DNA from 2 places in the Acetobacter persici genome. Region 2 is predicted to be linked to the other one. Evidence: predicted binding sites of a transcription regulator. Region 2 holds the regulator's gene; the other holds the start of a gene.
What was found. The regulator HrcA, encoded in region 2, represses chaperone genes, less so after heat shock. The targets are predictions, from matches to a motif close to GTTNGCACTCNCNNNNNGNGAGTGCNAAC.

Region 1 (4,421 bases), on a different contig from region 2:
TATCGTCAAGATCCCAGATAACAAGGCGAATACCTTCAGGTTTTTCGGCTTTTTTTTCAGTGGGCTGAGGAGCAGATGATGGCTCTTTTGCCTCAATAACGGTATTAATATCTGCTTTTGAAGCGCTAAGACCGAAGAAAACATTCCAGAGAGGATCTTGTTGAGGATAGCTGATGAAAGTCAGGGTATCCCCTGAGTCAATGGCCTGCTCAAACCGCCACATGCAATGACCGTCTGTCGCGTGAATTTCAAGAATGTCGTCCTTCAGCGTCCAGGAATATTCATTCGGGTGCTCATATCCCTTAATCAGGCCATTAGTGCCAAATCGTAAAGATGTCGTAATAGGAGGAAGGTTAAGGGGACCCCATGTCCATTCCACGTCTTCTAAAAATGTTTTGGGAGAAGCAAGTGAATCTGACATCTTATTCCTCTGAGGCAATTGACCGAGCTTAAAAAACAAATCAGAGCATATTCTAAATTATAAGCTCAGGTCTATCCAGCATTAAAGATTCAGAACAAGTGATGTTAATTAAATCCATACGCATGCTAAGGCGTGGACTAATCATACATAAAATAGAGGCTGGAATATTATTTTATAATGAAATTTTGGTTCGTGCATGAGCCAATTCATTAGGTTCAAAATAAAAAAGGTGGATGTGCTATCAAAGCACATCCACCTTTTGTTGTCTGGTGTTTAGAACTCTAAAAAATAACTAGATGTTATTCTTAGAAATCCATACCACCCATGCCGCCCATATCAGGGCCGCCAGCCGGAGCGGCTTTCTTTTCAGGGCGTTCTGCAACCATGGCTTCCGTCGTGATCAGCAGGCCAGCAACAGAAGCTGCGTCCTGCAGAGCCGTACGGACAACCTTGGTCGGGTCGATAATACCGGCGTCAACCAGGTTCTTGTATTCGCCAGCCTGTGCATCGAAGCCGAAAGCGTAGTCTTCGGATTCCAGCACTTTGTTGGCGATAACCGCACCATCTTCACCAGCATTGTGAGCGATCTGGCGCAGGGGAGCCTGCAGAGCCTTGCGGATGATGTCGCCACCAACGCGCTGATCGTCGTTATGGTAGTGCAGGTGAGCCAGCTTTGCAGACGCGCGGGCCAGAGCCGTGCCACCACCCGGAACAATGCCTTCTTCAACGGCAGCGCGGGTTGCGTGCAGAGCGTCGTCAACGCGGTCCTTGCGTTCCTTCACTTCGATTTCCGTGGAGCCGCCAACGCGGATCACGGCAACGCCGCCAGCCAGTTTGGCCAGACGTTCCTGCAGCTTTTCACGGTCGTAGTCAGAGGTGGTTTCCTCGATCTGCGCACGGATCTGCTTGCAACGGCCTTTGATTTCATCGGTCTTGCCGGCGCCATCAACGATCGTCGTGTTTTCTTTGTCGATACGGACTTTTTTGGCCGTGCCGAGCATGGGCAGCGTGACGGTTTCCAGCTTGATGCCGAGGTCTTCGCTAATGACCTGACCACCGGTCAGGATTGCGATATCTTCCAGCATGGCTTTACGACGGTCACCAAAGCCCGGAGCTTTAACAGCAGCAATTTTCAGGCCACCGCGCAGCTTGTTGACAACCAGCGTTGCCAGAGCTTCACCGTCCACGTCTTCTGCAATGATCAGCAGCGGACGGCCGGACTGCACAACGGCTTCAAGCAGCGGCAGAATCGGCTGAAGAGAAGACAGCTTCTTTTCATGAATCAGGATGTAGGGGTTTTCCAGATCGGCCGTCATCTTCTCCGTGTTGGTCACGAAGTAGGGGGAGATGTAGCCACGGTCGAACTGCATGCCTTCAACCACGTCCAGTTCCGTCTGGAAGTGCTTGGCTTCTTCAACCGTGATAACGCCTTCGGAGCCAACTTTCTGCATGGCTTCGGAGATCATCTCACCGATTTCGGCTTCACCGTTTGCGGAGATCGTGCCGACCTGAGCGGTTTCCGCCGGGGTGGTGATCTTCTTGGTGTTCTTCTTCAGTTCCTCAACAACGGCATGAACGGCCTTGTCGATCCCACGCTTGAGGTCCATCGGGTTCATGCCAGCGGCAACAGCCTTATGGCCTTCACGCACGATGGCCTGAGCCAGAACGGTTGCTGTGGTCGTGCCGTCACCAGCGATATCGTTGGTTTTGGAGGCCACTTCGCGCAGCATCTGTGCGCCCATGTTTTCGAACTTGTCAGCCAGTTCGATTTCTTTGGCAACAGACACACCGTCTTTGGTGATGCGCGGTGCGCCGAAGCTCTTGTCGAGGACAACGTTGCGGCCTTTGGGGCCGAGCGTGACTTTTACGGCATCAGCGAGGATGTCAACGCCGCGCAGCATACGCTGGCGAGCGTCACCACCAAACTTTACGTCTTTGGCAGCCATATCAAATTCTCCTGTGAGAGATCAGTTTATAAGGTCGAAAAGCGGATCAGCGCGGTCCACTCAGGCGGAAATCACGCCCAGAATGTCGCTTTCTTTCATGATCAGCAGCTCTTCGCCGTCGATCTTCACTTCCGTACCGGACCATTTGCCGAACAGGACGCGGTCACCAGCCTTGACATCAAGCGCTACAACCTGACCCTGCTCATTGCGAGCGCCGGGACCAGCAGAAACCACTTCACCTTCCATGGGCTTTTCTTTAGCCGTATCCGGAATGATGATGCCGCCGACGGTCTTTTCTTCGCCAGCAAGGCGACGAACGACTACCCGGTCGTGTAAAGGACGAAACTTCGTCATTATGGATCGCTCCACATTCTGTTTGCTGCGGTGGCGCCCTTGTCAGGAAGCAACACCACCGGCATCTGCCGCGCGTAATAAACGCCGCGTTGCGTTAGCACTCCCACCCCGGGAGTGCCAGAACAGGAGATAGGTTTGTCCTCCCCCTGAGTCAAGAAATGTGGAAAACTTTCTTTGTGATGTCATTTTTCTTCAGGGGAGAGATCAGGATGGGACAGATTATCACGTTGAAAGCGGCCGATGGACATGAGTTTTCGGCTTACGAAGCCGGGCATGCGGAGATGCCGTATGCGCTGGTTGTGGTGCAGGAAATTTTTGGTGTGAACGGGCATATCCGGCATGTGTGCGACATATTTGCCGAGCACGGTTTCCACGTGATTGCCCCGGCCGTGTTCGACCGCGCCGAGCGCGGTGTGGAACTGGGTTATGAAAAAGCGGATATCCAGACCGGCCTTGCTTTGCGCAGCCAGATTCCACTGGCGGAAACGCTGCTGGATCTTGAAGCCTCTGCCGCAGCGCTGGGGAAGGCGGATGTTGGTATTATCGGGTATTGCTGGGGCGGCCTGCTGGCATGGGAAGCCTCTTGCCGGACGGATCGTTTTGCCGCTGCCGTAAGCTGGTATGGGGGCGGGATTGCATCGCGGGTTGATGAGACTCCGCGTTGCCCGGTTCAGCTCCATTTTGGGGAAGCCGATACCAGTATTCCGCACACAGATGTGAGCACCATTCGTGTAGCGCATCCTGAAATTGAAATTTACGTGTACGATGGTGCCGGGCATGGGTTCGGCTGTTCACAACGGGCGTCGTTTGACCCGGAAGCCTACAAGCTGGCGCAGAAGCGCAGCCTTGCATTCCTTGAAGAACATCTGGGCGCACACGCCCGGTAAGGACCGCAGAAGATGGGTATTTTGATTGACAAGACCGCATCTTCGTGACCCGATGAGTACATCCTGTAACCGGTCATATGGTTGTCCGGTAGGAGATATCTGGGAAAGTTACCCGCCTATGCCGACCGGTACAGTTAAATGGTTTAATGCCACTAAAGGCTTTGGTTTCATCGCACCTGACGATGGGGGCAAGGATGTGTTTGTTCATATCACCGCTGTGCAGGCTGCTGGTCTGCGTGGGCTGAATGAGAACGAAAAGGTCTCCTACGAACTCGTGACCGAGCGTGGTAAAGTTGCCGCGACTGAACTTAAGCCGATCTAACTCGGCTTAAGACGAAGGGCCCTAAAGCCCGGACGTGCGTTTTGGTCTGCCTGTTTGGTCCGCGTATCACGCTCCATCTGGCAGCCGGACTGCGCGGTTTATAAAAACGTTCTGATTTCCCGCGCTGCGTCTGCCAGCCCTAGACGCCGGACCTCTGCTCCGGGTGGGAATGCCGAAAGCAGCCGTGAGGGTGTGCGGCGGTCCAGCAGCACAAAAACGCCTTTGTCAGACTGACTTCTGATCAGTCGCCCAAAAGCCTGACGTAACCGCAGGCGCGCAATCCTGTCGTCATATCCGGTGGTATCACCGCCTGAGAGGTGAATACGGCGTTCTCTGTGCAGAATGTCGGGACGCGGCCAGGGGACCCGTTCAAACACAACCAGACGCAGGGCATTCCCCGGAACGTCCACGCCGTCACGCATGGCGTCCGTCCCCAGAAGGCAGGCATGTTCTTCCGTGCGAAAAATATCCACCAGGGTTGTGTTGTCCAT
Region 2 (4,421 bases):
TTCCGCCAGAAACACCATGTTGAGGTTGCCGTCACTGACTTCCCACACCCGCCATGCATCCGGTGTGCCCCCAAGGCGCGCCGCAATGGCTGGGAGTGTTGCAAGAAAGGTCCGGACGCCTTCAAGGTCCAGAGGGGTGTAGGAAGAAGCCTGCTGCGCGTTTGGCGTCGTCATGGTGTTTCTGTTGTTCCGGACTTTGGTGTGCCTGTGGGGGGAAGGCTGCCTACACAGCACAGAAAATGCTCAGGCAGAGCGTTGCGGCTCTGCCCGAAAAACACCTTAATCGAGACAGGCCTGTTTGAAAGCCTGAAACGCCCGCGCCCGGTGGCTTATGGCGTTTTTCTCGGCCTCTTCCATTTCGGCAAAGGTCCGGCTTTCTCCCGTGGGGGTAAAAATCGGGTCATAACCATGACCTTTTTCACCGCGCGGGGGCCATGTGATGCTGCCATCCACGCGCCCTTCAAAGCTGCGGGTGGTGCCGTCCGGGTAGGCAAGACACAGCACACAGATAAACCATGCGTCGCGCTCGTCAGAGCCGATGCCGTCTTCAATCCGGGCCATGGCGGCGGGGAAGTCTTTGTCCGGGCCAGCCCAGCGGGCTGAGTAAATGCCCGGAGCGCCGCCCAGTGCGCTGACGCACAGGCCGGAATCATCCGCCAGAGCGGGCAGACCCGTTGCCCTGGCCGCCGCCAGCGCCTTGATGGCGGCGTTCCCGGTAAACGTGGTGGCGGTTTCTTCCGGTTCCGGCAGATTGAGGTCCCCGGCGGACAGCACGGTCACCCCAAAATCCGCCAGCAGGGTCGAAAATTCGGCCAGCTTGCCTGCGTTATGGCTGGCCAGAACCAGTTTACTGCCTGCTTCCAGCTTATCAGCCTCCAGTTTGCCGGGCGTCATGTCAGCGGTTCTCCGCGGTTTCAACAGCCAGCGTCTGGGCGTCAAACAGGACGGACACGCCGGTGCGGGCCAGTGCAAACAGCTCGTTAAAGGCATCTTCCGTAAACGGAGACTCTTCGGCTGTGCCCTGAATTTCTACAATGCGGCGGTCGGCTGTCAGCACAAAATTGGTGTCAGCGGCGGCGGCGCTGTCTTCTTCATAGTCCAGATCCAGCACCGGGCCCGCCTTGGTCAGGCCGCAGGACACGGCGGCAACCTGCCCGCGCAGCGGCATATGGGTCAGCACGTTTTTGGCCACAAGCTGGCCAAGGGCCAGACGCAGGGCCACCCATGCCCCGGTAATGGAGGCGCAGCGTGTGCCGCCGTCGGCGTTCAGAACGTCACAGTCCAGCGTGATGCTCATTTCCCCCAGAGCGGCCAGATCCACTACGGAGCGCAGGGAGCGGCCAATCAGGCGCTGGATTTCCTGCGTGCGGCCAGACTGCTTGCCTTTGGCGGCTTCACGGTTGCCACGGGTATGGGTGGCGCGGGGCAGCATGCCGTATTCCGCCGTCACCCAGCCGGTGCCCTTGCCGCGCAGGAAAGGCGGCACGCGGTTTTCAACACTGGCGACGCAGAGCACTTCCGTGCCGCCGACGCGGATAAGGGCCGAGCCTTCCGCGTGGCGGGCAAAGCCGGTTTCAATGGTGACGGGGCGCATCTGGTTGGGCTGGCGGCCGGACGGGCGCATGGGGAACTCCTTAAAACAATATGGTCTCTGCACATAAAGCGGTTTTGGCAGGAGTGAAACCTTGGAGCCGCACCATTGTTTTTCTTGTCATACCGGACGCAGATGCGCAGAAGCAGAAAGATCCTGTTGTGAAGGAGGAGGTCTGACCCTCATGAAACGTGGTCTGCACCCAGCAAAGCCTGTTCTGCCGCCGGGGCTGGATACCCGCTCCGCCACCATTCTGCGGGAAATTGTGGAGGAATATGTGGCCAGCGGCGAGCCCGTTGGCTCACGCACGCTCTCCCGCAGGCTCGGGCTGCCGCTCTCCCCGGCCACGATCAGGAATGTCATGGCCTCTCTGACGGAAGCAGGCCTGCTGTTTTCCCCGCATACGTCTGCGGGGCGCCTGCCGACGGAGGCCGGGCTGCGTCTGTTTGTGGATGGCCTGTTGCAGTTTGGCAGCCTCTCGGAAGAAGAGCGGCGCGGGATTGGTCAGTCTCTGGAGGCACGCGGGCGGTCTTTGCAGGATACGCTGACGGAGGCGTCCTCCCTGCTGTCTGGGATGTCCGATGCGGCCGGGCTGGTGATTGCGCCAAAAGGTGAGGGTGGCGTCAAACATATTGAATTTGTGGCGCTGGGCGGCAACCGGGCGCTGGTTGTTCTGGTGGGCACGGACGGGCATGTGGAAAACCGGGTGATTGAAACGCCCGTCGGCATGCCGCCCTCGGCTCTGGTGGAAGCCGCCAATTACCTGAACGCGCATGCCCTTGGGGCAACCCTGCCGGACCTGCGGGAGCGGGTGGGGGCAGATATTACGGAAAACCGGAGCGCGCTGGATCAGTTAACCACAGACGTGGTGGAAAGCGGTCTGGCAATCTGGGGTGGTGGGGATGAAGAGCGCGGCGGCACCCTGATTATTCGCGGGCAGGGCAAACTGCTGACGGATGTGGACGGGCAGGAGCGCCTGCTGGCCATTCAGGCGCTGTTTGAGCGGCTGGAGCGGCAGGAAACCATGCTGCGGCTGCTGGAACTGGCGGAAAATTCTGAAGGTGTGCGGATTTTTATCGGCGCGGAAAGCGGATTATTTGGCGGCACGGGCATGTCCATGGTGGTGGCCCCCGCCCGGAATGAGGCCAACCGGATTGTCGGCGCGATTGGTGTTATTGGCCCGACACGCATCAATTATGGCCGGATTATCCCGGTTGTGGACTATACAGCCCGCTTTCTGGGCGAAATGCTGGGATAAAAGACAAAATTCGCCATGATGTGGTCAGGAAGAGCGACGAGACTGAAGACGGCAGCGCATGAGAATGGTAAAGGACCTGCATGACAAGAACTCCGTCTTCTGGTGAACCCGGGTCTTCTTCCAATAAAAACGAGGGGAGAGAAGCCTCTTCCCGTCACGGCCCTGCATGGCGCAGGCCGCGTTTCCGCCAGTGGCGGGGGCTGCTGGGGACGGTGGCGGCCCTGGCACTTGTCGGCACGACAGGGGCTGCGGTTATCGTCTGGACCCAGTATGAAGGCATTGTGTCTGACCTGCCGACGGTTGAGGGCCTGCGGACCTATCAGCCGCCGGTGATGAGCCGCCTTTATGCGTCGGATGACCGGCTGATTGCCGAACTGGCGGATGAACGCCGGGTTTTTGTGCCGTACAGCGCTATTCCGGACCGGGTGAAAAACGCCTTTATTGCCGCGGAAGACCAGAAATTCTGGAGCCATAAGGGGGTTGATCCTCTGGCAATCGCACGCGCCGGACTGACAGACCTTACACGGGGCAAGGGACGCAGGCCGATCGGGGCCTCGACCATCACGCAGCAGGTGGCGCGCGTCATGCTGCTGGGCAGTAACGCGGTTTCCATGAAGCGAAAGGCCAAGGAAGCCTTTCTTGCCATGCGGATTGAGCAGGTTCTGCCCAAAAGCAAGATCCTCGAAATCTATCTGAACGAAATCTATCTGGGCAGCGGTGCTTACGGCATCGGGGCTGCCGCGCAGACCTATTTCAACAAACCTCTGGACCAGCTTGATGATGCGGAGGCCGCCTTCCTTGGGGCGCTGCCCAAATCCCCCACCAACTATAATCCGGTTCGCTTCCCCGAGGCCGCGCGCGGGCGCCGTAACTGGGTGCTGGAACGCATGGCCGAGACAGGCGCGCTGACGCACGAGGCTGCGCGGGCTGCGGAAGCGGAACCGCTGATTCCGCATAATTTTGTGCGCCCCGGCCCGGCCCCCGGTTCTGAATGGTTTGCTGAGGAAGTCCGTCGCCAGCTTCTGGAAAAATATGGTCAGGACATGACCATGCAGGGCGGGCTGGATGTCCATACCAGTCTGGACCCGTCCCTTCAGCTCACAGCGCAGACAATGCTGCGGCAGGGGCTGATGGCGTATGACCGCGCGCACGGTGGCTGGCGTGGCCCGGTCAGGCATGTGGAGACCATCAGCGCATCATCCTCTCAGGAGGACTGGGTTGCGGCTCTGAAAGCCGAAGTGGCCCCGCTGGGAATGCTGGACCAGTGGCGTCTGGCGGTCGTGCTGGACCCGGCGCATGGCCGGGTTGGCTGGCTGGAGGGCGCTGTTGTGCGGCGCGGTGCCACCATGCAGGGCGGGACCCCGCAAACGGGAGAAATTCAGGACCGCGATCTGGCGTGGACGCGGCGTTTCCGTCTGCTGAAGGCAGGGGATCTGGTGATGGTCGAGCCGCAGGCCGGGAGCAGCCGCGTCGGCCTGATGCAGGTGCCGCATGTGGAAGGCGCTGTGGTGACGCTGAACGCCCGCACCGGGCGCGTGCTGGCGCTGGTGGGCGGCTGGTCTTTCCAGACGT

Region 1: the regulator HrcA is predicted to act here: its motif matches at 2,815-2,843, upstream of JK199_RS00050 (co-chaperone GroES).

The regions. Positions count from the first base shown of each region.
Region 1 is NZ_JAERKU010000001.1:9,057-13,477, reverse strand. It holds gene JK199_RS00060 (HAD-IIIC family phosphatase) at 1-421, opposite strand, end outside; gene groL (chaperonin GroEL) at 727-2,367, opposite strand; gene JK199_RS00050 (co-chaperone GroES) at 2,428-2,721, opposite strand; gene JK199_RS00045 (dienelactone hydrolase family protein) at 2,931-3,608, shown strand; gene JK199_RS00040 (cold-shock protein) at 3,727-3,930, shown strand; gene JK199_RS00035 (ATP-dependent DNA helicase) at 4,029-4,421, opposite strand, start outside.
Region 2 is NZ_JAERKU010000008.1:75,499-79,919, forward strand. It holds gene mtnK (S-methyl-5-thioribose kinase) at 1-174, opposite strand, end outside; gene rdgB (RdgB/HAM1 family non-canonical purine NTP pyrophosphatase) at 280-879, opposite strand; gene rph (ribonuclease PH) at 896-1,624, opposite strand; gene hrcA (heat-inducible transcriptional repressor HrcA) at 1,776-2,849, shown strand; gene JK199_RS10410 (penicillin-binding protein 1A) at 2,930-4,421, shown strand, end outside.